DNA from 2 places in the Mesorhizobium sp. WSM4817 genome. Region 2 is predicted to be linked to the other one. Evidence: predicted binding sites of a transcription regulator. Region 2 holds the regulator's gene; the other holds the start of a gene.
What was found. Region 2 encodes PhoB, which activates phosphate uptake and scavenging genes when phosphate is short. Its sites were predicted from a motif close to TGTCATNNANCTGTCAT; they were not measured.
Positions count from the first base shown of each region.

Region 1: AC0L2K_RS00200 (alkaline phosphatase D family protein) is a predicted target of PhoB. The motif match lies at 3,292-3,308, and genes of this name have one in related genera.

Region 1 is NZ_JBVVQQ010000001.1:47,459-58,506, forward strand. It holds gene typA (translational GTPase TypA) at 1-923, opposite strand, end outside; gene AC0L2K_RS00195 (hypothetical protein) at 1,124-1,399, shown strand; gene AC0L2K_RS00200 (alkaline phosphatase D family protein) at 1,652-3,220, opposite strand; gene AC0L2K_RS00205 (MFS transporter) at 3,500-4,783, opposite strand; gene AC0L2K_RS00210 (TetR/AcrR family transcriptional regulator) at 4,866-5,465, shown strand; gene AC0L2K_RS00215 (hypothetical protein) at 5,511-6,104, shown strand; gene ppa (inorganic diphosphatase) at 6,353-6,886, opposite strand; gene AC0L2K_RS00225 (GNAT family N-acetyltransferase) at 6,998-7,504, opposite strand; gene AC0L2K_RS00230 (TPM domain-containing protein) at 7,621-8,259, opposite strand; gene AC0L2K_RS00235 (TPM domain-containing protein) at 8,268-9,095, opposite strand; gene AC0L2K_RS00240 (LemA family protein) at 9,175-9,807, opposite strand; gene AC0L2K_RS00245 (hypothetical protein) at 9,970-10,212, shown strand; gene pdxY (pyridoxal kinase PdxY) at 10,220-11,048, shown strand, end outside.
Region 2 is NZ_JBVVQQ010000018.1:134,106-145,153, reverse strand. It holds gene AC0L2K_RS23400 (hypothetical protein) at 1-96, shown strand, start outside; gene AC0L2K_RS23395 (YMGG-like glycine zipper-containing protein) at 178-420, shown strand; gene AC0L2K_RS23390 (CHASE domain-containing protein) at 558-2,201, opposite strand; gene AC0L2K_RS23385 (ATP-binding cassette domain-containing protein) at 2,315-3,109, opposite strand; gene AC0L2K_RS23380 (sugar ABC transporter permease) at 3,203-4,522, opposite strand; gene xylF (D-xylose ABC transporter substrate-binding protein) at 4,662-5,702, opposite strand; gene AC0L2K_RS23370 (ROK family protein) at 5,967-7,214, shown strand; gene phoB (phosphate regulon transcriptional regulator PhoB) at 7,481-8,170, opposite strand; gene phoU (phosphate signaling complex protein PhoU) at 8,187-8,894, opposite strand; gene pstB (phosphate ABC transporter ATP-binding protein PstB) at 8,930-9,745, opposite strand; gene pstA (phosphate ABC transporter permease PstA) at 9,758-11,048, opposite strand, start outside.

The DNA.
Region 1 (11,048 bases), on a different contig from region 2:
ATCGTCACGGTCGGCGGATCGATCGGCTGCGCATGCAGCGGCTCGGTCACCGACAGGTCGCAGAACGTGTCGGCGACGGTGCCCTTCGACAGGCCGGCGATGGCGACGATGTCACCCGCCTGCGCCTCGTCGATCGGCTGGCGCTCGAGCCCGCGGAAAGCCAGGATCTTCGAGATACGGCCGGTTTCGACCTGGGTGCCGTCATGATGCAGCACCTTGACCGCCTGGTTGGACTTCAGCGTGCCGGATTCGATGCGGCCGGTGATGATGCGGCCAAGGAACGGATTGGCTTCCAGGATGGTGCCGATCATCCGGAACGGGCCGGGGTGGACGGTCGGCGCCGGCACATGCTTGATGACGAGGTCGAACAGCGGCGCCAGACCCTGGTCCTTCGGACCTTCGGGGTTTTCCGACACCCAGCCGTCGCGGCCCGAACCGTAAAGGATAGGGAAGTCGAGCTGCTCGTCGGTCGCGTCGAGCGTTGCAAACAAGTCGAACACTTCGTTGACCACCTCGACGTGGCGGGCGTCCGGCCGGTCGATCTTGTTGATGACGACGATCGGCTTCAATCCGACCTTGAGCGCCTTGCCGACGACGAATTTTGTCTGCGGCATCGGCCCTTCGGCGGCGTCGACCAGCACGATGGCTGAATCCACCATCGACAGGATGCGCTCGACTTCACCGCCGAAATCGGCGTGGCCGGGGGTGTCGACGATGTTGATTCGGGTGTCCTTCCAGTCGACCGAGGTCGCCTTGGCCAGGATGGTGATGCCGCGTTCCTTTTCGAGGTCGTTCGAATCCATGGCGCGTTCGGCAACGCGCTGGTTGTCGCGGAACGAGCCGGACTGTTTCAGGAGCTGGTCGACGAGGGTGGTTTTCCCATGGTCGACGTGCGCGATGATCGCGATATTACGAATTTTCATGTTGTGGTCTCGGGAGCGTTGCAGGCAGCAGGCCAAAAGGCGCTGCCTCTTTCGGTTGGGCGGCTCATACAGGGTTTTTCGCAATTGCGAAAGAGGAGGCGTGCCACCAAATAGATGGTCACCAAATCTTAAGCGTCTTGGTGTGAAATTGAATTATTAACCAAAGCGGAACCTTTCACGGTCGGGACAGTTCAAATTTCATGAGCAAAACGGGCATCAGATACCGGCCAATCGTTGCATGGGCTGCGCTCGCCGTTCTGCTTGCGGCAGGCGTGGCACAGTCGGCCGCGACGTCGAAGGAGCCTGCCCCGCCGTCCGACACCCGAACGGCGGAGCAGTTGTTTGCCGACGCTCCCGATGGCGTCGACCCGGTGGTGACCGGGCCGGTCAGCGCCGCCTTCAAGCAAAGGCAGGAGGCCGCCAACTGCGACAGCGCTGTTTGGCCCAATATTCCGACCGTTTGCTATCCAGACTGACGACCGCCGACGGCGGTAGTCATCCCGAGATACCGTTCCGCTGCGATCCTTCACGCCCCCCTCTGCCCTGCCGGGCATCTCCCCCACGAAGGGGGAGATCGGACGTCGCCGCCGCTTTCGCCAACCTCCAACGTTGCAGGCGCGAGCGGAGCGCCCAAGCTGCCAATCTCCCCCCATGTGGGGGAGATGTCCGGCAGGACAGAGGGGGGCGCTGTCCCGCCTGCGTTTTGGCCATTGTTGAACCCAGTCCCCTCACGCCGAATGCACCGGGTCGAGCGTGACCTTGTAGAGTTCATTGTCGTCGCGATCCATCAGCCGTACCGTCATCTGTTCAGTGGCGCCATCGATGTCGACGAGGCCGAAGAACTGCAGGCCGGCCGAGGGTGGCAGGTTCTGCCCCTGCTCGGCGGTTGGCGCCTTGATGAATTTCAGCTCCGGGCCGAAGGTCATGTCGAAATCATTGGGTCCATAGGTGCCGGCATGGAGCGGACCCGAGACGAATTCCCAGAACGGATTGAAGTCCTGGAACTGCGCCTTGTCGGGATTGTAGTAATGCGCCGCCGTGTAGTGCACGTCGGCGGTCAGCCAGACGGTGTTGGTGATGCCGGCATTCTTTATGTAGCGAAGGAGGTCGGCAATTTCCAGTTCGCGGCCCTTGGCCGGGCCATTGTCGCCATTGCTGACGGCCTCGGCGCCGGCCTTGTTGGTGGCGTCGTTCCAGACGACGAGACCAAGCGGCATGTCGGCGGCGATGATTTTCCAGGTCGCGTTGGAGTTTGCCAGTTCGCGCTTCAGCCACTTCATCTGCTGTTCGCCGAGGATGCGCGATTGCGGCGTCACCGTATCCTGCATGCCAGGACCGTTGGCGCCGCGATAGGAGCGCATGTCGAGGAAGAACACGTCGAGCAGCGGCCCGTAGGCGATCTTGCGATAGACGCGGCCCGGTTCCGACGGCTCGTAGCGGATCGTCGTCATCTCGTGGAAGGCACGTGCCGCGCGTGCCGCCAGCACATGGATGTTTTTTTCCGAGTAGCGGTCGTCGGCGCTCAGGTTCTTCGAATCCGACCAGTTGTTGACCACCTCGTGATCGTCCCACTGGTAGAAGGTCGGGCAGATGGCGTTGAGCCCCAGCACGTTCTTATCCATCATGTTGTACTTCCACTGGCCGCGGTACTCGTCCAGCGTCTCGGCAACCTTGCGCTTTTCGTCGATGAGGACCTTGTTCTTCCACTTGCTGCCGCCGGGCAGCTCGACCTCGTCCTTCATCGGGCCGTCGGCATAGATGGTGTCGCCGGAATGCAGGAAGAAGTCGGGCGTATGCTTGCCGATCGTGGCATAGGTCTTCATGCCGGTGTCGTCGATGCCCCAGCCCTGGCCGGCGGTATCGCCCGACCAGGCGAAGCGGATGTCGCGTTTCGAGGCCGGCGCCGTGCGGAAGCGGCCGACGATCGGCTCGGAGACGGCGTTGATGTCGGCAAGATCGGCCGCGACCATGCGGTAGAAGATGTCCTGGTCGGAGGTGAGGTCGGTGAGCAGCCGCTTTACCGTGTAATCGCTGGCCGGCGACGTATCGAGCGGCGCAAGGCGCAAGGGATTGGCGAAATTCTCCGTCGACGAGACTTCGAACATGACGCGCGAAGGGCGGTCGGTCCGCGTCCACACCACGCCACTGGCTGCGTCGACATCGCCCGACTGGATGCCATGGGTGAAGGCGGGCCGCTGATTGGCGCGCGAATAATAGGGAAGCGCGAGGCCCGATACGCCGACGAGGCCGGCGGCGCTCGCCGACGTGACAAAAGCGCGGCGCGAAATCTTGTTCATGGCTGTCTCCTGGATGGCTTAAACATCGCCGCCAAGGTCCAGCGTCAATGTTTCACGCACATCTCGAAACCATGAAGGTTTTCTGACGATCAACAGGCTGGCGAATCTCCCCCCTCGAGGGGGAGATGTCGCCGAAGGCGACAGAGGGGGTCGTGTCGCGTGGAGCGCCAACCTCCTGCGTCTGCGATAAGGGGCCGAGCCCGGTCGGACCGACCCCCTCTGGCCGCTTCGCGGCCATCTCCCCCTCAAGGGGGGAGATTAGCGCTCGGCCGTCACAGCTCAAGCCGCCTGCGGGTTCGGCTCGAAGGCCGGACGGCTGGTGTTGATCAACAGCGAGATGCAGGCTGCGGCTATTGCCGTCATGCCGGCGATGAGGAAGGCAAGTTCGTAATTGCCCTGCAATTCACGCATGGTGCCGCCGAAGAAGGCGGCCGCCGCTGCACCCACCTGATGGCCGGCGACGATCCAGCCGAAGACGATCGGCCCGCTGCGGTCGCCGAACGCCTCGTTCGACAGCCTGAGCGTCGGCGGCACGGTGGCGATCCAGTCCAATCCGTAGAGCACGGCGAAGATGATCAGGCTGGTCGACGAAAAGCCGGAATAAGGCAGATAGATCAGCGACAGGCCGCGGATGCCATAATAGACGCCGAGCAGCTTGCGCGGGTCGAAACGGTCGGTGAGCCAGCCCGACAGCGTCGTGCCGATCAGGTCGAAGATGCCCATCAGCGACAGCAGGCCGGCGGCTTGCACCTGGCCGATGCCCATGTCGCCGCAAAACGCGATCAGGTGCGTTCCGACCAGTCCGTTGGTGGTGAAGCCACAGATGAAGAAAGTGGCGAACAGATACCAGAACACCCGCGTGCCGGCGGCACGACGCAGCGTGCTGAGCGTGTGGGTGAGGAAATTGCCCTGCGAGGCCGGCGGAACCGGCGGCACGTCGTCGACGTCCGCGCCGTAGCGCACCATGCCGATCGCGGACGGCCGTTCCGGCACCAGCAGCCAGACCAGCGGCACCAGGCAGGCGGTGGCGACCGCAATGGCGATGGCGACAGGCTTCCAGCCGCCCGACTGCGCGAGCGCGGCGAGCAGCGGCAGGAACACCAGCAGGCCGGTGGCGGCCGAGGCCGACATCAGCCCCATCACCAGGCCGCGATTGGTCTTGAACCAGCGATTGACGATGGTGGCGCCGAGCACCGTGGCGACCGCGCCGGAACCGACGCCGGAGAATACGCCCCATGTGAGAAGCAGGTGCCAGGGCTGGGTCATCAACAGGCTGAGCGCCGTCGAGCCCGACATCAGCACCAGCGACGCCAGCAGCGTGCGGCGCAGCCCGATCCGTTCCATCAGTGCCGCGGCAAACGGCCCGGTCAGGCCGTAGAGGAAGATGCCGATGGCCGCGGCGAGCGAGACGACATCGCGCCGCCAGCCGAAACTCTCCTCCAGCGGCAGCATCATGACGGCCGGCGCCGACCGCAGGCCCGCCGCGATCAGCAGGCACAGGAAAATGACGGCCACTACGACGAAAGCATAGCGCTGGCCAAACGGGCGGGATCGAGCTATCATGTTACTGACCGGTACGTTTCAATGCATGGGAGCATACGTACCGATCGGTAACATTGTCAAGCAGGCAACGGCACGTCCAAGAATGAAAAGCATTGAGCCAACGATCAAAGCGGATGAGCGGCCCCGCGCGGGCGAAAAAATCCTTCGCGTTGCCCGCGACCTGTTCTACCGGCAAGGCATCAGGGCGATCGGCGTCGACGAGATCGTGCGGCGCGCTGGCGTCACCAAGCCCAGCCTCTATCGCAGCTTTCCCTCCAAGGACGAATTGGCCGCGTCCTATCTGCGGCAATACGACCTCGAGTTCTGGGCCCGCTTCGACGCGGCGGTGGCTGCCCATCCCGGCAATCCGCGCGCGCAGATCGCCGCCTTCCTGACCCGCATCGGCAAGCGCACGCAAAAGCCCGACTATCGCGGCTGCGGCATGACCAATGCGGCCGTCGAATATCCCGAACGTGGCCATCCGGCCCGGGTGGTGAGTGAGGCCAACAAGCAGGAATTGCGCCGACGCCTGCGCGCCATGGCGGCGGCGATGGGTGCCGGCGACGCCGAGACGCTGGGCGACGGGCTGCTGCTTCTGATCGAAGGCGCCTACATCAGTGGCCAACTGTTCGGGGCCGGCGGACCGGCGAAGTCCGTGGCCCGCAACGCCGACCTGCTGATCGAAGCGAGCTTGAAGAAATAGCGATTAACGATACCGTGCGGCAGCCCCGAAACGGAGTTGCCCGCGATGCGTGCTCTTTTGCTGATCCCGCTTGCCCTCGCTGGCCTCTGCCAGCCTGCCCGGGCCGGCGACATTTCCAGCGCCTACACCGATCTCGACTGGAAGAAGGACTGCGTGACCTACGCGCAAGCGGAGGAAGGCGACGGCGACTGGGCCAGTCTCGCCTGTTCGGGCTATCGCGGCTACCCGGTGCTGATCGCCTACGACGACGCCCGCGAATCGCTGTTTTATGGTTTTCCGCCCAGCGACATGACCGCAGTCTGGGAAAGTTTTGTCGCCTTCAACACGGCCGCATCCAAACTCGAGTGGCGCATCGAGACGAACGGCGATCGCGCCGTCCCGTTTGCGGTCATCCATCGGCGCTCGATCAGCAATCCCGAGGTGGAGAACAAGCCGACCGACGTGCTGATCGTCGCCAAGGTCGCCCAGCCGGAGACCTATGAAGGCTGCACCGTCGGCCTGGTGCTGGCCACCGGCAACCCCGGCGCCAACGACCAGGCACGCAAGCTCGCCGACGAGAAGGCGCGGACCTTTGCCTGCGGCAAGGACAAGCGCGTGGTTATCGGCAACGCGCCCGCTTTCGGCCGCGTCGACAATTAGGAGCGCGTCGCATTGAAAAGTAACGTCGGTCAGCGCTGCCCCTCATTGCCCTGCCGGGCATTTCGCCCCGTATAGTGACGGGGAGAAAGACGCAGCCATCAATGGTTTCGCCAATTACCACCGTTGCTGAATGGGCGCCAAGGTCGAGGTCAGCGGGCTTCTCCCCGTTCACGGGGAGAAGGTGCCGGCAGGCGGATGAGGGGCGGCGCTACGCCAGCAGTTTGCTCGCAACTTCAGGCGTTCGGCTACTACTTGCTTGCCTTGGCCCGTTCGATCGCCTCGACGATCATCTTCTTGGCGTAGGCGGCATCGTGCCAGCCCTCGATCTTGACCCATTTGCCGGGTTCGAGATCCTTGTAGTGCTCGAAGAAGTGCTGCACCTGCTGGCGGGTGATGTCGGGCAGGTGCGTGTATTCGGTGACGTTCTCGTAGCGCAGCGTCAGCTTGGGCGAAGGCACCGCGATGATCTTTTCGTCGAGGCCGGAATTGTCTTCCATCACCAGCACGCCGATCGGCCGCACATTGATGACGCAGCCCGGCACCAGCGCCCGCGTGTTGCAGACCAGCACGTCGATCGGGTCGCCGTCACCCGACAGCGTGTGCGGCACGAAGCCGTAATTGCCGGGATAGCGCATCGAGGTGTGCAGGAAGCGGTCGACGAACAGCGTGCCGGCCTCCTTGTCCATCTCGTACTTGATCGGCTCGCCGCCGATCGGCACCTCGATGATGACGTTGATGTCCTCCGGCGGGTTCTTTCCGATGGCGATGGCTTCGATACGCATGGCTTTGTCCCTCTTTCGATTGGAAACCGATAGCGGGCAGCGGCGCATGGTGCAATGCGGCGAATGGTACTGAAATCGGCTGAGGGTGCTGGCGAGAGGCGTGTCGAGCCGTCATTCCCAGACGAAGGCGACCTTCTTCAGAGCCTTCTGCTCGAAAACCTCGACTCCCTCGGCGACGTCGCGGCCGCCGGCGCCGGCATAGAAGGTGAGCGCGTTCTGGTTGTCCTCCAGCGCCCACACCACCATGCCTTTCAGCCCGTGGTCTGCCAGTCGCGCCCGTGCTGCCGAGAATAGCCGGCTGCCGAGCCCGATGCCCTGATATTCCGGGCGCACGTAAAGTTCGTAGATCTCGCCCTGCTGCTTGAGCTCGCGGGCGCGGTTCTTGCCGATCGTGGCGTAGCCGGCAACCTTGCCGCCGATCTCGACAACCAGGACGGTGGCGGCGCGGCGGATGGCGTTCGCCCACCAGTCGGCGCCGCGGCGGTTGATCATCGATGTCAGCGTGCGATGCGGGATGATGCCGGAGTAGGCGCCGCGCCAAGCCAGCAGGTGCACGTCGGCGATGGCGCCTGCGTCGCGCGGCTCGGCTTTCCTGATGTCGATGCTCAGCGTCTTCATGATTGGTTAACCATAAACCCGCATCGCCCGATTGCAAGAGTCCGGTCAGCCGCTCCCAAGCTTTCGCACAGACGATAGACGTGCCGTTGAGTGCTGAAAAAACCGTTCGTAGCGACTCAGATTTCGACCAGATGATCGTCGAGTTCGTTGCTGTCGCCGGAAGAAACCGGGAAATGCTCGGCCAGCACCGCACCCGTCGCTTCGATCGCCTTGATAAAGCCGTCGGCGAGACGATGGTCGCGGGCATGCGCGGTAAGGTCGCGGACGACGCCGTCCCAGACATGCTGGCCGACACGGCTGTCGATGCCGCTGTCGGCGATCACTTCGGCGTAGTGCTCGGCGATCGAAACGAACACCAGCACGCCGGTGCGCGCCGTGGTGCGGTGGACGTTGCGGGCGAGGAACTGCTTTATCGCATTGGCGTGCGCGGCCTGGTAGCGCAGCCGTCTCGGCACCAGATGGATGCGCAAGCCGGGCAGCGCCCACAACAGCACAAGCACCGAGGCCATCGCCAGAAGCTGGGCAATGACGAAATGCGGCAAGCGGATCGACAGCCACCACGCTTCCAGCCCGTAGCTGACGGCGAGGCTAACGACGAGCATCGCCAGCGTCGCCATGAAGGCCGCCGGAAAGAAATAGCCGTCGCTGGCATAGGCGACCACGCAGTAGATTTCGCCGTCGGTCTTCGATTCGGCGACGCGGATCGCTTTCGCGATGCGGTCATGGTCCTCGGGGCTGATCGGTCGAGTTGCCATGTCGTGTCTCACCAGCTTCCTGAAGATCCGCCGCCACCGGACGAGCCGCCGCCGCCCGAAAACCCGCCACCGCCTGAGCCTCCTCCGCCCGACGACCAGCCGCCCCCGCCGGACGACCAGCCGCCAGAAGATTGCCGGCCCGGCTCGAAAATCATGCCCAGCCAGCGATAGCGGCCGGGGCCGAGTTTCCGGCCGAAGATCGGCGGCAGGATCGAGGCGGCGATGCTGCCGAAGAAGATGATCGCCCAGATGCTTATGAAGATCGCAAAGAACAGATCGTCGGTGTTGAATGGCGGCTGCTGGTTGCGGGTCCCGCGCGCTTCCAGCTCTTCCGGATTGCCTTCCAGCACCATGACCATGTCGTCGACGGCCTTCATTATGCCGCCGGAGAAATCGCCGGCGCGGAAGGCCGGCACCATGTCGTTTTCGATGATCAGCCTGGTGTGCAGGTCGGTAAGCGTGCCTTCCAGCCCGTAGCCGACCTCAATGCGCATCTTGCGGTCGTCTTTGGCGACCAGCAAAAGCACGCCATTGTCCTCGCCGGCCTGGCCGAGCTTCCAGGCGCGGAACAGCCGGTTGGCGTAGGGCTCGATTTCCTCGCCGTCGAGGCCAGGAAGCGTCGCGACGACGATCTGGTCAGAGCTCTTGGCCTCGAAATCCGCAAGCTTCCGGGTCAGCGCCGCTTCGGTTGCGGCGTCGATGATGCCGGCATTGTCGACGACCCGCCCGGTCAGGGCAGGCAATTCGGCGGCAAGGGCGGTGAGGGGGAGGAAGAGGGCTAAGTAGAGAAAGGCTAGAGCAACCGGCAGGAATGCAAGGCTTGCGTTCCGTCCCACCCCCCTTGAGGGGGAGAGCAGGACAGAGGGGGGTGGGACGGAGTACAAGGTCAATGGAACTGCGCTCGCTAAGCGCCGATCACCCGCCCTGCTGCGTGCCGAAATCGACCTTCGGCGTCTGCATCTTGTCTTCCTCGATGGTGAAATTGGCGAATGGCTGATTGTCGCGGAACCACAGGGTCGCCCAAATCACCGACGGGAAGGTCCGCAGCGTCAGATTATACTCCCGCACCGCCTCGATATAGTCGCGGCGGGCGACCGAGATGCGGTTCTCGGTGCCTTCGAGCTGCGCCTGCAGCGCCAGAAAATTCTGGTTGGCCTTGAGGTCGGGATAATTCTCCACCACCGCCAGCAACCGCGACAGCGCGCTGGTCAGGCCGGCTTGACTGTCCTGGAATCTCTTGACCGCTTCCGGATCGCTCAGCGTGTCGGGCGTCACCGTCACCTGCGTCGCCTTGGCGCGCGCCTCGACCACGGCATCGAGCGTATCCTTCTCATGCGCCGCATAGCCCTTGACCGTCTCGACCAGGTTGGGAATGAGATCGGCGCGGCGCTGGTACTGGTTCAGCACCTGGCTCCATGCGGCCTTGGCGTTTTCCTCCGCCGTCGGAATGGTGTTGTAGCCGCAGCCGGCCAGCAGCGGCAGCACGATCGCCATCATCAGCAAGGCTGGCAGGTTGCGGAAGACGAAAGGGGAGGAAAGGGCAGGCATGGAAAAATCCCTCAACAAGACTGACGGGCGAAGCATTACCACAATCCGCGCGCAAGAACATGACCTCAACCTGGGGCGCTGCTGGTGCTTTGGCATTCACTCTCAGGCCCTGTGATTGACCGGGCGAACAGGTTAAAGTCGCTGCGAAAACAGGGCATAGCCATGGCGGGACGCCAGGACAGCGACGACGAATCGCGCCGCATCATCGAGCGCGTGGCAAGTGAAACCGACCCGGCCTCGTCCGTTGCGCGGACCGCGAAGGGTGCGCGCGATGACGTCACTGCTGCAGACGCCGACCGGGCGGACCCGATCGAATATTGGGGCACGCGCATCGGCCGGGCGCTGGGGCTCATTGTCGGCATTGGCCTGTTGATCTGGCTCGTGCTTTTCATCATCCAGAGTTAGGAACCTCGTGAGCACCGAAGAATACGACGCGCCGCGCGCGGTTATCGTTATTTCCAGCCATGTCGCGCGCGGCTCGGTCGGCAACCGCGCCGCGGTCTTTGCGCTGGAGACGCTGGGCTTTCCGGTGTGGGCGGTGCCGACCGTCATCCTGCCCTGGCATCCGGGCCATGGACGGGCGACGCGCATCGTGCCGCCGCTCGATCAATTCAGGGCGCTGATGGCCGATCTCGAGCGCGCCCCGTGGCTGGGCGAGGTCGGCGCGGTGCTGTCCGGCTATCTCGGCGAAGGCGGCCAGGCCGACGCCGTCGCCTCGCTGGTCGGCGCGGTCAAGGCGAAGACGCCGGACGCCGTCTATATCTGCGACCCGGTGATGGGCGATTCGGGCGGGCTCTATGTGCCGGAGACGACCGCCATTGCCATGCGCGACCGGCTGATGCCGATTGCCAACATCGCCACGCCCAACCGCTACGAGCTGGAATGGATGGCGGGAGCGCCGCTGCCCGACCTCAAAGCGGTGATGGCGGCCGCCCTTCATGCCGGGCCGTCGACCATGCTGGTCACTTCGGCGCCGGCGATGATGGCCGGCGGCACCGGCAATCTGCTGCTCAACGGCAACCAGGCGCTGCTCGCCGAGCATCGCCTCATCGACAAGCCGCCCAATGGGCTCGGCGACCTGACGGCGGCCGTCTATCTAGCGCGCATCCTGTCCGGCCAGCCGGCGATCAAGGCACTGCAGTCGACTACGGCCGCGGTCTACGAGATCCTGGCGCGCACCGCCAAGCGCGGCGGCGACGAATTGCAGCTCGAAACAGACGCACAGAGCCTGTCGCACCCGA
Region 2 (11,048 bases):
CCGGACGGCACCCTCGACGCTTCCGTGGAGATTTCCGACTTCGAGCTTGCCTCGAGCGGCGCGCGCCCCGAAAAAGATTCTCTTAGCCAACAATAAAATCGAGCAGGGCAAATCGCTTTTTCGCGTGATAAATGACGGGCGGAGTTACAAGTGAGGACAAAGGCGAGGAGTGACCCTATGCGGAAGATGATTATTGCCATGGTTGCCGCAATCGCGGTCAGCGGTTGCAGCACCACCGAGCAGGATGTCGGCGTCGGCGCCGGTGTCGGCGCTCTGGCCGGCGGCCTGATTGACGGCGGCAAGGGTGCGCTGGTGGGCGCAGCCATCGGTGCCGGTACCGGCCTGCTGGTGCGCAACCTGCGCAATGGCTATTGCCAGTACCGCGACAACCGTGGCCGTCTGTTTACGGCGCGCTGCTGATCCGTTTCAAACGCAGGAGGCATTGGACGCGGAGACCGGACGGGCCGGTCTCTCTTTACTTGGTCGCTGTATTGGGACGCTGTATTTGGGGCGCTACATTTGGGCGCCTTCGAAATCGGTCGGTTTGCGGCAGTGTTTCAGTCCGACAGCGGGATCCTGATTTCCACGCTTAGCCCGCTATCGTGAAAATCGCGATTGATCGTACCGCGCAATTCGCGCGTCACGTTCAGATCGATCAGCTTGGTGCCAAAACCTGTTTTGACCGGTGGCTCGAGCTTCTTCTTGCCGGCTTCGCGCCAATTGAGAACCAGCGTTCGGTCGCTCCTGTGGCCTTCGACCGACCAGTCGACCTTGAGCGACCAGTCGCCGTTCCTGGTAATGGCCGAATTGCCGGTTTCGCCATATTTTAGCGCGTTCGTCGCCAGTTCGTGAAAGGTCAGGCCGAGCGCTTGCGTCGTCGTCTCGTCGAGCAACACCTCTGGCCCCGACAATATCCCGTCAGGAAGCTCCTTGCCGAACACCTGGCCAAGCTCGATGCGCAAGAGATCGCCAAGATCGGCCTTCTGCCAGCGCGAGCGCGTCAGCATGTCCTGAGAAGCCGCCATCGCTTGCAGCCGAGCCGAAAAAGAGGACGAGAACTCGTGGACGTCGGTGGCGTGCGACGCCGTCTGGCGCGCAATCGCCAGCACCCGTGTGATCGAGTTCTTGATGCGGTGCTTCATCTCCTGCAGCATCAGGTCTTTTTCGAGCAGGCTTTTTTCCGTCGTCTCATGAAGCAGCGAGACCGCGTCATAGGCCCGCTCCTGATAGCGGGCCACCAGCGCGATGGTTCCCGCGAGCAGCAGGCCGAACAGGCCGAGCATCACCGGAATGGCGCGCGAGGACGGTTGCGAGAAGGCGCTTGTCGGCCTGAACAGGACGGTCCATGGACGCCCGGCGATGGTGAGTTCGCGAGAAACCAGCAACCTGTCGCCGAAGCTCGACGCCGGCGGCGTTTCCGACTGGAACAAAAGATGGTCGGCATCCACCCTGCCGTCATAGATTTCGATGTTGACCGGCAGCAGCGGCGTCCGGCTGAGCGCGGTCTGGAACAGGTCGCGGGCGCGGAACGCCGCATAAAGCAAGCCTGTTGTCGAGGATCTGGACGCATCGATGCCGTCCGCCGCGGTTTCGATGTTGAGCCGCACGAAGACCAGGAAGCCGGTGAAGGTCTGCGCAGCACCTGTTTCCTGGCCTAGCTGCACGCGCCCGCTCGCGTGCTGCTGGTTGTCGGCCATCGCCCTTTCGATCGCCTCGCGCCGCACCGGTTCAGTGAACATGTCGTAGCCGATGCCGGATTGATTGGAAGGGTCCAGCGGCTCGAACAGCGTGATGGGCGCACGCCATGGCAGCGTCGTCGTGGCCGGATAGATCGCATCGCTGACGCCATAGTCGTGCAGGATAGCACGCTCGACCGCTGCCTCGTCGCCGGTTCTCAACAGCCGGAGAAAGCCGATGCCGCGCAGGCCGGCGAAATTGTCGTTGATACCCAGCGCATCGAAGAACGCCTTGAACTCGCCCCGCGAAATGTCACCATTGCGAGCCTCGAACAGCGCATGTGTCGATCGCAGCAGTGACAGATGCAGGTCGATGCGGCTATCGATCCGGTTGAGGGCGTCGTCCGCCGTCGCCTCGAATTTGATGCGCGCCGCTTCCTGGGTGGCGAAATAGGCGAATCCCGCCATTGTCAGGCTGATCAGCGCGACGGCGATGAAAGCGACGATCGGGAAGAACTTCTTCAAGCTGCGGCTGCGACCCATGGTTCCCCATCTTATGGGCAAGTCCCCGTGGCAACACAATGGCGCGGCCAAACCATCATGACGGCTGGCATATCACGTGACAGGTATTTGACGCTTCAGGCGGCGATCTTCAGCGCGCCTGGCCCCGGTATGGCGCCTGGCGGACACTTGCCCAGAATGATCATGCCGAGCACCTCGTCCTGGGTCACGTCGCCGGTGCGCGCCGTGCCAACGACCCGACCATTCTTCATGACGCAGACGCGGTCGGCAAGCTCGAACACATCGTGGATGTCATGGCTGATCAGGAAGATGCCGATGCCGTCGGCCTTGAGCTGCATGACCAGTTCGCCGACCTGCGCCGTTTCCTGCGGTCCCAGCGCCGCCGTCGGCTCATCCATGATCAGGATGCGGGCGTTGAACAGGATGGCGCGCGCGATCGCCACCGACTGCCGCTGGCCGCCCGAAAGCTTGACCACCGGCTCCTTGAATCGCTGGAAGCGGGGATTGAGCCTGCCCATCACGTTGCGCGCCTCGGCCTCCATGGCGCCATCGTCGAGCGTGCCCCAGCCGGTCATCAGCTCGCGGCCGAGGAACAGGTTGGCGGCGGCGTCGACATTGTCGGCGAGCGCCAGCGTCTGGTAGATCGTCTCGATGCCGTATTTCTTGGCGTCGCGCGGATTGGCGATCGAAGCCTCCTCGCCATTGACGAAGATTTGGCCCGAATCGCGCTTGTAGGCGCCGGACAGGATCTTGATCAGCGTCGACTTTCCCGCACCGTTGTGGCCGAGCAGCGCCACGACCTCGCCCGGGAAAAGGTCGATCGACGCATCGTCGACGGCGCGAATGCCGCCGAAGGCAATCGAGATGTTGCGCATGTCGATCAGTGGCGTGGGAGCAGTCGTGTCAGCCATGATCGTTCCTTTCCATGGTTTTGCCGAGCATGATGCTGGACCGAAACGGATGTCCACTTTTCGCTGACGCGGACCTTCGGCTCGGGATCATGCTCAGACCCGCTTGCGGTAGACTGTGTCGAGCCAGACGGCGACGACCAGCACGGCGCCGACGACGACGCTCTGAAGCGGCGAATCGATGCCGAGCAACACCATGCCGGACTGCAGCGACTGCATCAGAAGCGCGCCCAGCATGGCGCCGAGCACCGTGCCGGAGCCGCCGGCCAGCGACGTGCCGCCGATGACGGCTGCTGCGATGACCAAGAGTTCGTCCAGCGTGCCCAGCGCATTGGTCGCCGCATTGAGGCGGGCCGAAGCAATTGCCGCGCTGATCGCGGCCAGAACGCCCATGATCATGAACACTTTCATGGTCACCCAGCGCGTGTTGATGCCGGCGAGTTCCGCCGCTTCCGGGTTGCCGCCGATGGCAAAGACGTAGCGGCCGAAACGGGTGCGCCGGGTGATGAAGGTCATGACGATGCCGACTGCGACCGCGATCAGCACCGGTATGGCGATGCCATGGGCGATGAACAGCCCGCCTTCGGGGATGGTGATGCCGTTCCGCTGGGCGTATTGGCGCACGATGCCGATCGGCCAGGGATAGGAATTGGCGATCCAGACGGCGCCGAGGATGGCGGCGCAGGCGACAACACCAAGCAGGCTCTCCGCCCAGACCGGGCGCAACGGAAACTTGAAGCGCTTGCGCTGCGACCGGCCGTTGAGCAGCATCAAGGCGACGGCCACACAGGCGAGAATGCCGACGATCCAGCTCGCGGTCGCCCCGATCGAGCCACGCGGCCCGCCACCCATGAGTTGGAAGGTGGCATCGAGCGGCGCGACGGTGCGCCCGCTCGTCATCAGCCACGCCATGCCGCGCCAGATCAGCAGGCCGCCCAGCGTCACGATGAAGGCCGGAACCTCGAGATAGGCGATGATGAAGCCCTGAAGCGCGCCGATCATGAGGCCGAGCACCACGCCGGCAGCCAGTGCGATGACCCATATCCAGGGATTTCCAAGCTGGAATCCCATGACGCGGATGAGGAATTCTGCCTGCGCAACGCCCATCACCATGCCGATGACGCCTTCGACGGAGCCGACCGAAAGATCGATGTTGCGCATCACGATGACCAGCACCATGCCGGTCGCCATGATCGCGACCGAGGAAGTCTGCACCGACAGGTTCCAGAGATTGCGCGGCGTGAGGAAAAGCCCACCCGACAGGATGTGGATTCCAACCCAGATGATCAGCAGCGCGCCGACCATGCCGAGCATGCGTATGTCGAGCTCGGTTGCCTTGAGGAAGCGGCCGAAGGGGCTGAGCTCGGATTCACGCGCCCGGTCAGCAACCGGCGTGTTGGAAATCGTGTCGGTCATGATGTCCTCCCACCGTTGCCGTCTGCCGCGGATGCCGGAAGCAGCTTAGAAATTACCCGCGAGACGCGGAAAAACAACTCTTTTGAAAAAACGCCGCGGCGTGAAGCCGCGGCGTTTCAAGTTTTTTGGCGAAGGCGGATCAGTTGCAGACCGGGACGGTGCCCGCCGCCACGCCGGCGCAGACCTCTTCCTGCTTGATCCAGCCGGCGTCGATGACGACGTTGAGATTGTCCCTGGTGATGGCAATCGGCGTCAGGAACAGCGACTTGACGACATTGCCGCCCGGCGTGGTGAAATCCTTGACACCGGCAATGTCTGTCATCGGCTTGCCGTCGGCCAGCTGCGAGGCGATCTCGGCGGCGTTCTTGCCGAGCTCGCGCGCGTCTTTCCACACCGATACGGTCTGTGTGCCGAGCGCGATACGGTTCAGCGCGGCATGGTCGCCGTCCTGGCCCGAAACCGGGACGGATCCGGCCAGGCCTTGCGCCGTCAGCGCCGCGACGACGCCACCGGCGGTGCCGTCATTGGCGGCAACCACCGCATCGACCTTGTTGTCGTTGGCGGTCAGGAACTGTTCCATGTTCTTCTGGGCGTTGGCGGGAAGCCAGCCGTCCGTATAAGCCTCGCCGACATTCTTGATCTTGCCGCTGTCGATGGCATCCTTGAGCACTTCCATGGAGCCGGCGAACAGGAAATCGGCATTAGGGTCGGCGCCCGAGCCCTTGATGAAGACGTAATTGCCTTCCGGCGCCACCTTGAACACTTCGCGGGCCTGCATGCGGCCGACTTCCTGGTTGTCGAAGGTCAGATAGAAGACGTCCTTGTTCTCGATCAGCCGGTCATAGCCGACGACCGGAATGCCTTCGTCCAGCGCCTTCTGCACCGCCGGACCGATGGCCGAGGCATCCTGCGCAAGGATAATCAGCGCGTTGGCGCCCTGCGAGATCAGGCTTTCGACGTCGGTCAGCTGCTTGCCGGGATTGGACTGTGCGTCAGCGGAGATATATTTATCGCCGGCGGCCTCGATCGCCGCCTTCATGGCGGCTTCGTCGGTCTTCCAACGCTCTTCCTGGAAGTTCGACCACGAAACGCCAATGACCTTGTCCTTGGCCTGCGCGGCCGACGCGAGCGTCAGCGACATGGCGACCCCCGCCAGAATGGCGGCTGCGAATCTCTTCATGATATTCCTCCCTGCGCCGCGTAGGGCGCGACCAACTGGCCCGAAGGCCGGCACAAAGGCTCTATTTTTTTCGAGCCTCGAAAAAATACTGGTCCAAGGCCGAAGCACTGTCAACACATTTCTGATGGATTTTGACGTCCTGTCGAGATTTTTTCGAGGCTCGGAATAAATAATGACAGCCCCTTTTGCTTCTGCCAGTATTTGTCCGACATACCGACGGCTTCCGATTCATGAGCGGCCGCGGCAATGAGGAGGAAACAAAAAATGTCGGTGGGAATCCGTCATGACGATCTGCGCCGGCGCAACCGGGCGATGGTGATTTCGGCCGTGCGCCGGGCAGGCCAGCCGTCGCGGACCGAGATCGCCGCGACCACCGGCCTCAGCCATTCGACCATATCGGCGATCTCTGCCGACCTGATCCAGGAAGGCATCCTGGCCGAGAGCAAGGCGAGCGAGACGGTTTCGCTGAAACGCGGCCGGCCGCAGGTCGGCCTCAGCCTCAATCCGCAAGCCGCTGCGGTGTTGGCCGTCGTGTTGTCGCTGAATTTCCTGTCGGTCGCCGTCATCGATTATGCCGGACAAGTGGTCGCCGAGGAACAGCGCCGGCTGGACACGCTGACCATGTCGCGTGACGCGCTGATCGACGAATGTGTCGCCATCGTCCGGCGCCGGCTCGAAGATCCCGACCTCGATGTCCAAAGCGTCGCCCGCATCGCGCTGGCGATCCAGGGCATCACCGATTCCCACGCGCGCGCCATGTTGTGGTCGCCGATCACGCCGCAGACGAACATCGCCTTCGCCGACATTCTGGAACGCGAGTTCGGCATCCCGGCCATCATGGAGAACGACTGCAACATGATGGCCGTGGCGCTGCGCTGGCGCCACCCGGATCGCTACCGCGACGATTTCATCGCCATCCTGCTCTCGCACGGCATCGGTATGGGGCTGGTGCTGAAGGGCGAGCTGTTCACCGGCACCCACTCCTCAGGCGGCGAATTCGGCCACATGATCCATCGGCCGGGCGGCGCGCTTTGCCGCTGCGGGCGGCGCGGCTGCGTCGAGGCTTATGCCGGCAACTACGCCATCTGGCGCAACGCAAGGCTGTTGAGCGAGAACGCCGAGCCGGTCGCCGATGTCAGCGACGCCGACATGCGGGCCTTGGCGGCCCGGGCGCGCGAGATGGACGGACCGGAGCGCGAAGCCTACCGCAAGGCCGGCGAGGCGCTCGGCTTCGGGCTCGGCAGCCTGTTTGCGCTGATCGATCCGGCGCCGGTGGCCATGGTCGGCGCCAGCGCTGCCGCCTTCGACCTGATCGAGCCGGCCCTGCGCGAGGCCATCGCCCAGACCGCCGGCGGCCAGCATTCGGGTTCGATTTCCTTCGACACCGAGCCGAACGAGCTGCCGCTGATACGCGAAGGCTGCGCCATGCGGGCGCTAAGCTTCGTCGATCAGGAGATTTTCGCGCCGAGCATCCAGGCACGAGCCGGCTCGGTCGGAAAGAACGTGGCTTGAAGGATTCCCGGGTCGCGACTTGGGGTGTGTTGAGATTCAGGTCAGGCCGAGTCGAGAATGGTGGGTTCCGAGAACCGGAGCGGAGCGTACTTTTGGGTACGTGAGCCCGCGCATGACCCCGAAATCGAGATCGATTTCGGAAAGGTCGTGCGCAAAATCAAAGTTCTACAGCGTCCTTTGCGTGCCCAACAGGGTGCGCGGCGCTGTAGGTAAGCGCAGGTATCAGCCGTTCGCAGGCCGGCATCACCTGAATATCAGCACATCCCCTAGTCTTCCCTGATCGCATAGCCCGCGCCGCGGATGGTGCGGATGACATCGGGCATGCGACCATTGTTGACCGCCTTGCGCAACCGGCCGACATGGACGTCCACCGTGCGCTCGTCGATGTAGATCGTCTCGCCCCAGACATTGTCGAGCAACTGGCTGCGCGAGAAGACCCGGCCCGGGTGGCGCATCATGAATTCGAGCAGCCGGAATTCGGTCGGCCCGAGCCGGATCTCGCTCTTCTTGCGATAGACCCTGTGCGATTCACGATCGAGCATGATGTCGCCGACCTTGAGCACGCTGGACAGCACTTCGGGCTTGGCGCGGCGCAGCAGCGCCTTGACCCTGGCCATGAATTCCGGTGTCGAGAACGGCTTGACCAGATAGTCGTCGGCTCCGGTCGAAAGGCCGCGCACCCGGTCGCTCTCCTCGCCGCGCGCGGTCAGCATGATGATCGGCAGCCGCTCGGTTTCGGGGCGCACCCGAAGGCGCCGGCAAAGCTCGATGCCGGAAACCGCCGGCACCATCCAGTCGAGCACCAAAAGATCGGGCACGTTTTCCTGCAGCCGGATTTCGGCCTCGTCGCCGCGCGTCACCACCTCGACCTGATAGCCTTCGGATTCAAGATTGTAACGGAGGAGGACGCCCAGCGGCTCTTCATCCTCCACCACCATGATGCGCGGCGCGATCATCGGCCGGTTACTCCTGTCATGTCGCCGGCGCCGACATCGTCGTTTCGTCGAGCTTCGGGCGGTCCGCCGGCAATTGCTGCCCGGTCACGACAAAGTAGGCGTTTTCGGCGATGTTGGTGACGTGATCGCCGATACGCTCGAGATTCTTGGCGCAGAACAGAAGGTGCGTGCACGCGGTGATGTTGCGCGGATCCTCCATCATGTAGGTCAGGAGCTCGCGAAAAACCGCCGTGTATTTCACGTCGATCTTCTGGTCGTCGGCGCGCAGTTCCTTCAACGCGCCGGCATCGCGCGACACATAGTGCTCGACCACGCCGCGCAGCTGCACAAGAACGAGGTCCGCCATCGCGTCGATACCGTGCGACAGATTACGCGGCGTCGCGCTCTGCCCGACTGCGCTGACCCGCTTGGCTATGTTCTTGGCCAGATCGCCGATGCGCTCGAGATCGCCCGCCATGCGGATTGCGCCAACCACGGCGCGCAGATCCTGCGCCATCGGCTGCCGCTTGGCGATCAGCGTGATGGCGCTGTCATCGAGTTCGCGCTGCCGCGCATCCATGATGGCGTCGTCCGAGACGACGCGCTGCGCCATCGCATTGTCCGACGCAAGCAGCGCGCGGATCGAGGCCGCTACCATTGCGGCGGCGAGCTCGTCCATGTCGCGGATCAGCCTGTCGATGTGCTCCAGTTCCTCGTCGAAAGATGCGACGGTGTGTTCACCCATGGTGCTGTCCTCGTGTTCGAAATTCGCCGGACCGCTCAGCCGAACCGGCCGGTGATGTAGTCCTGGGTGCGCTTGTCGTCGGGGTTGGTGAACATCTTGTCGGTCGCGCCCTCCTCGACCAGATACCCGAGATGGAACATCGCCGTGCGTTGCGACACGCGCGCCGCCTGCTGCATCGAATGGGTGACGATGACGATCGTATAATTCTGGCGCAGTTCGTCGATCAGTTCCTCGACGCGGGCGGTGGCGATTGGATCGAGCGCCGAACAGGGCTCGTCCATCAGGATCACTTCCGGCGACACGGCGATGGCGCGCGCAATGCACAGACGCTGCTGCTGTCCGCCGGACAGACCGGTTCCCGACTCGAGTAGGCGATCCTTGACCTCGTTAAACAGGCCGGCCTTCTTCAGGCTCGATTCGACGATGCCGTCCAACTCGGCCTTGGTCCTGGCCAGGCCGTGAATGCGCGGACCATAGGCGACGTTTTCGTAGATCGACTTCGGAAACGGGTTCGGCTTCTGGAATACCATGCCGACGCGAGCTCGCAGCTCGACGACATCGATTTTCGGATCGTAGACGTCCTCGCCGTCGAGCGTGATCTTGCCGCTCACCCGCGCGATATCGATGGTGTCGTTCATTCGGTTCAGGCAACGCAGGAACGTCGACTTGCCGCAGCCCGATGGCCCGATCAACGCCGTCACCTGATGCTCGCGGACATCGAGATCGACGTCGAACAGAGCTCGCTTCTCGCCGTAGTGAACAGAGACCTTTTCGCCCTTCATCTTGATCGAAGGGGCGTTGGTTGCGCTGCTCAGTTTCTGCTCGACGCCGGCTTCCGTCATGATGTTCATATCCTCTACTCCTTACCAGCGCCGCTCGAAGCGCCTGCGCAGTATCACCGCGATGGCATTCATGATGACCAAAAACACCAGCAAAATCAAAATCGCCGCCGAAGTCTTCTGCTGGAACCCCGCTTCCGGGAAATCCGCCCACATGAAAATCTGCACCGGCAGGATCGTCGCGGGATCGGTGAAGCCGCCGGGAATGTCGACGATGAAGGCGACCATGCCGATCATCAGCAACGGCGCGGTTTCGCCGAGCGCATGCGCCATTCCGAGGATGGTGCCGGTCATGATGCCCGGCATCGCCAGTGGCAGGACGTGATGGAATACGGTCTGGACCTTGGACGCTCCGATGCCAAGCGCCGCCTCGCGGATCGAAGGCGGCACGGCGCGCAGCGAAGCGCGCGAGGCGATAATGATGATCGGCAGGGTCATCAGCGCCAGCACCATGCCGCCGACCACCGGGGCTGAGCGCGGCATGCCGAAGAAATTCAGGAATACGGCAAGTCCAAGCAGGCCGAAGACGATCGAAGGCACCGCCGCCAGATTGTTGATATTCACTTCGATCATCGTCGTCAGCCGGTTCTTGGGCGCAAATTCCTCAAGATAGATCGCCGCTGAAACGCCGATCGGGAAGGCGATTGCGAGGGTTACGATCATGGTCAGGAACGATCCGACGACCGCGCCCCAGACACCAGCCAATTCCGGCTCGCGGCTTGCGCCGGTGAAGAAGAAGATCGAGTTGAACCGGCTTTCGATCAGGCCGGCGCTCTTCAGCGTGTCGAGCCAGACGATCACCTTGTCCGAAATCTTTCGCGATGCTTCCGGCGTCTCGATGACGCGCAGGAATGCCTGGCCGCTCGCGGCGGGCGCCGTGCTGTCCAGCGCCTCGATCACCGTGCCTTTTGCGATCACCGTGCCGTTGGCCGCAGACGACAGCGAGGTCAGCTTGACCGTGCCGCCATTGAACGCGACCAGCAGCGACGACGCGCCGCTCGTCAGCGTAAACATGCCGTTTTCGCCCTCGGTCGCACCATGGCCGCGCGCCAGCGCCAGCATGGCATCGTCGCCGAAGGTCAGATCGATGTCGCCGCTGGTTTCCGAAGGCGTGACGCTTGTCGAAATCGCTTCGTCCGAACCGACGTCGGCAAGCAAACCCTTGAGATAGAGGTCGGCAAAATCGTCAAGTGGAACCGCATAGTCCACCGTTCCTCCGAGCATCCCCGGATCAGCCGCAATATCCTTGCGCAGGAACACGCCTGTGCCGGTGGAAATCAGCCCGCGCAGAAGGCGCTTGTCCTGGCGGCTCTTC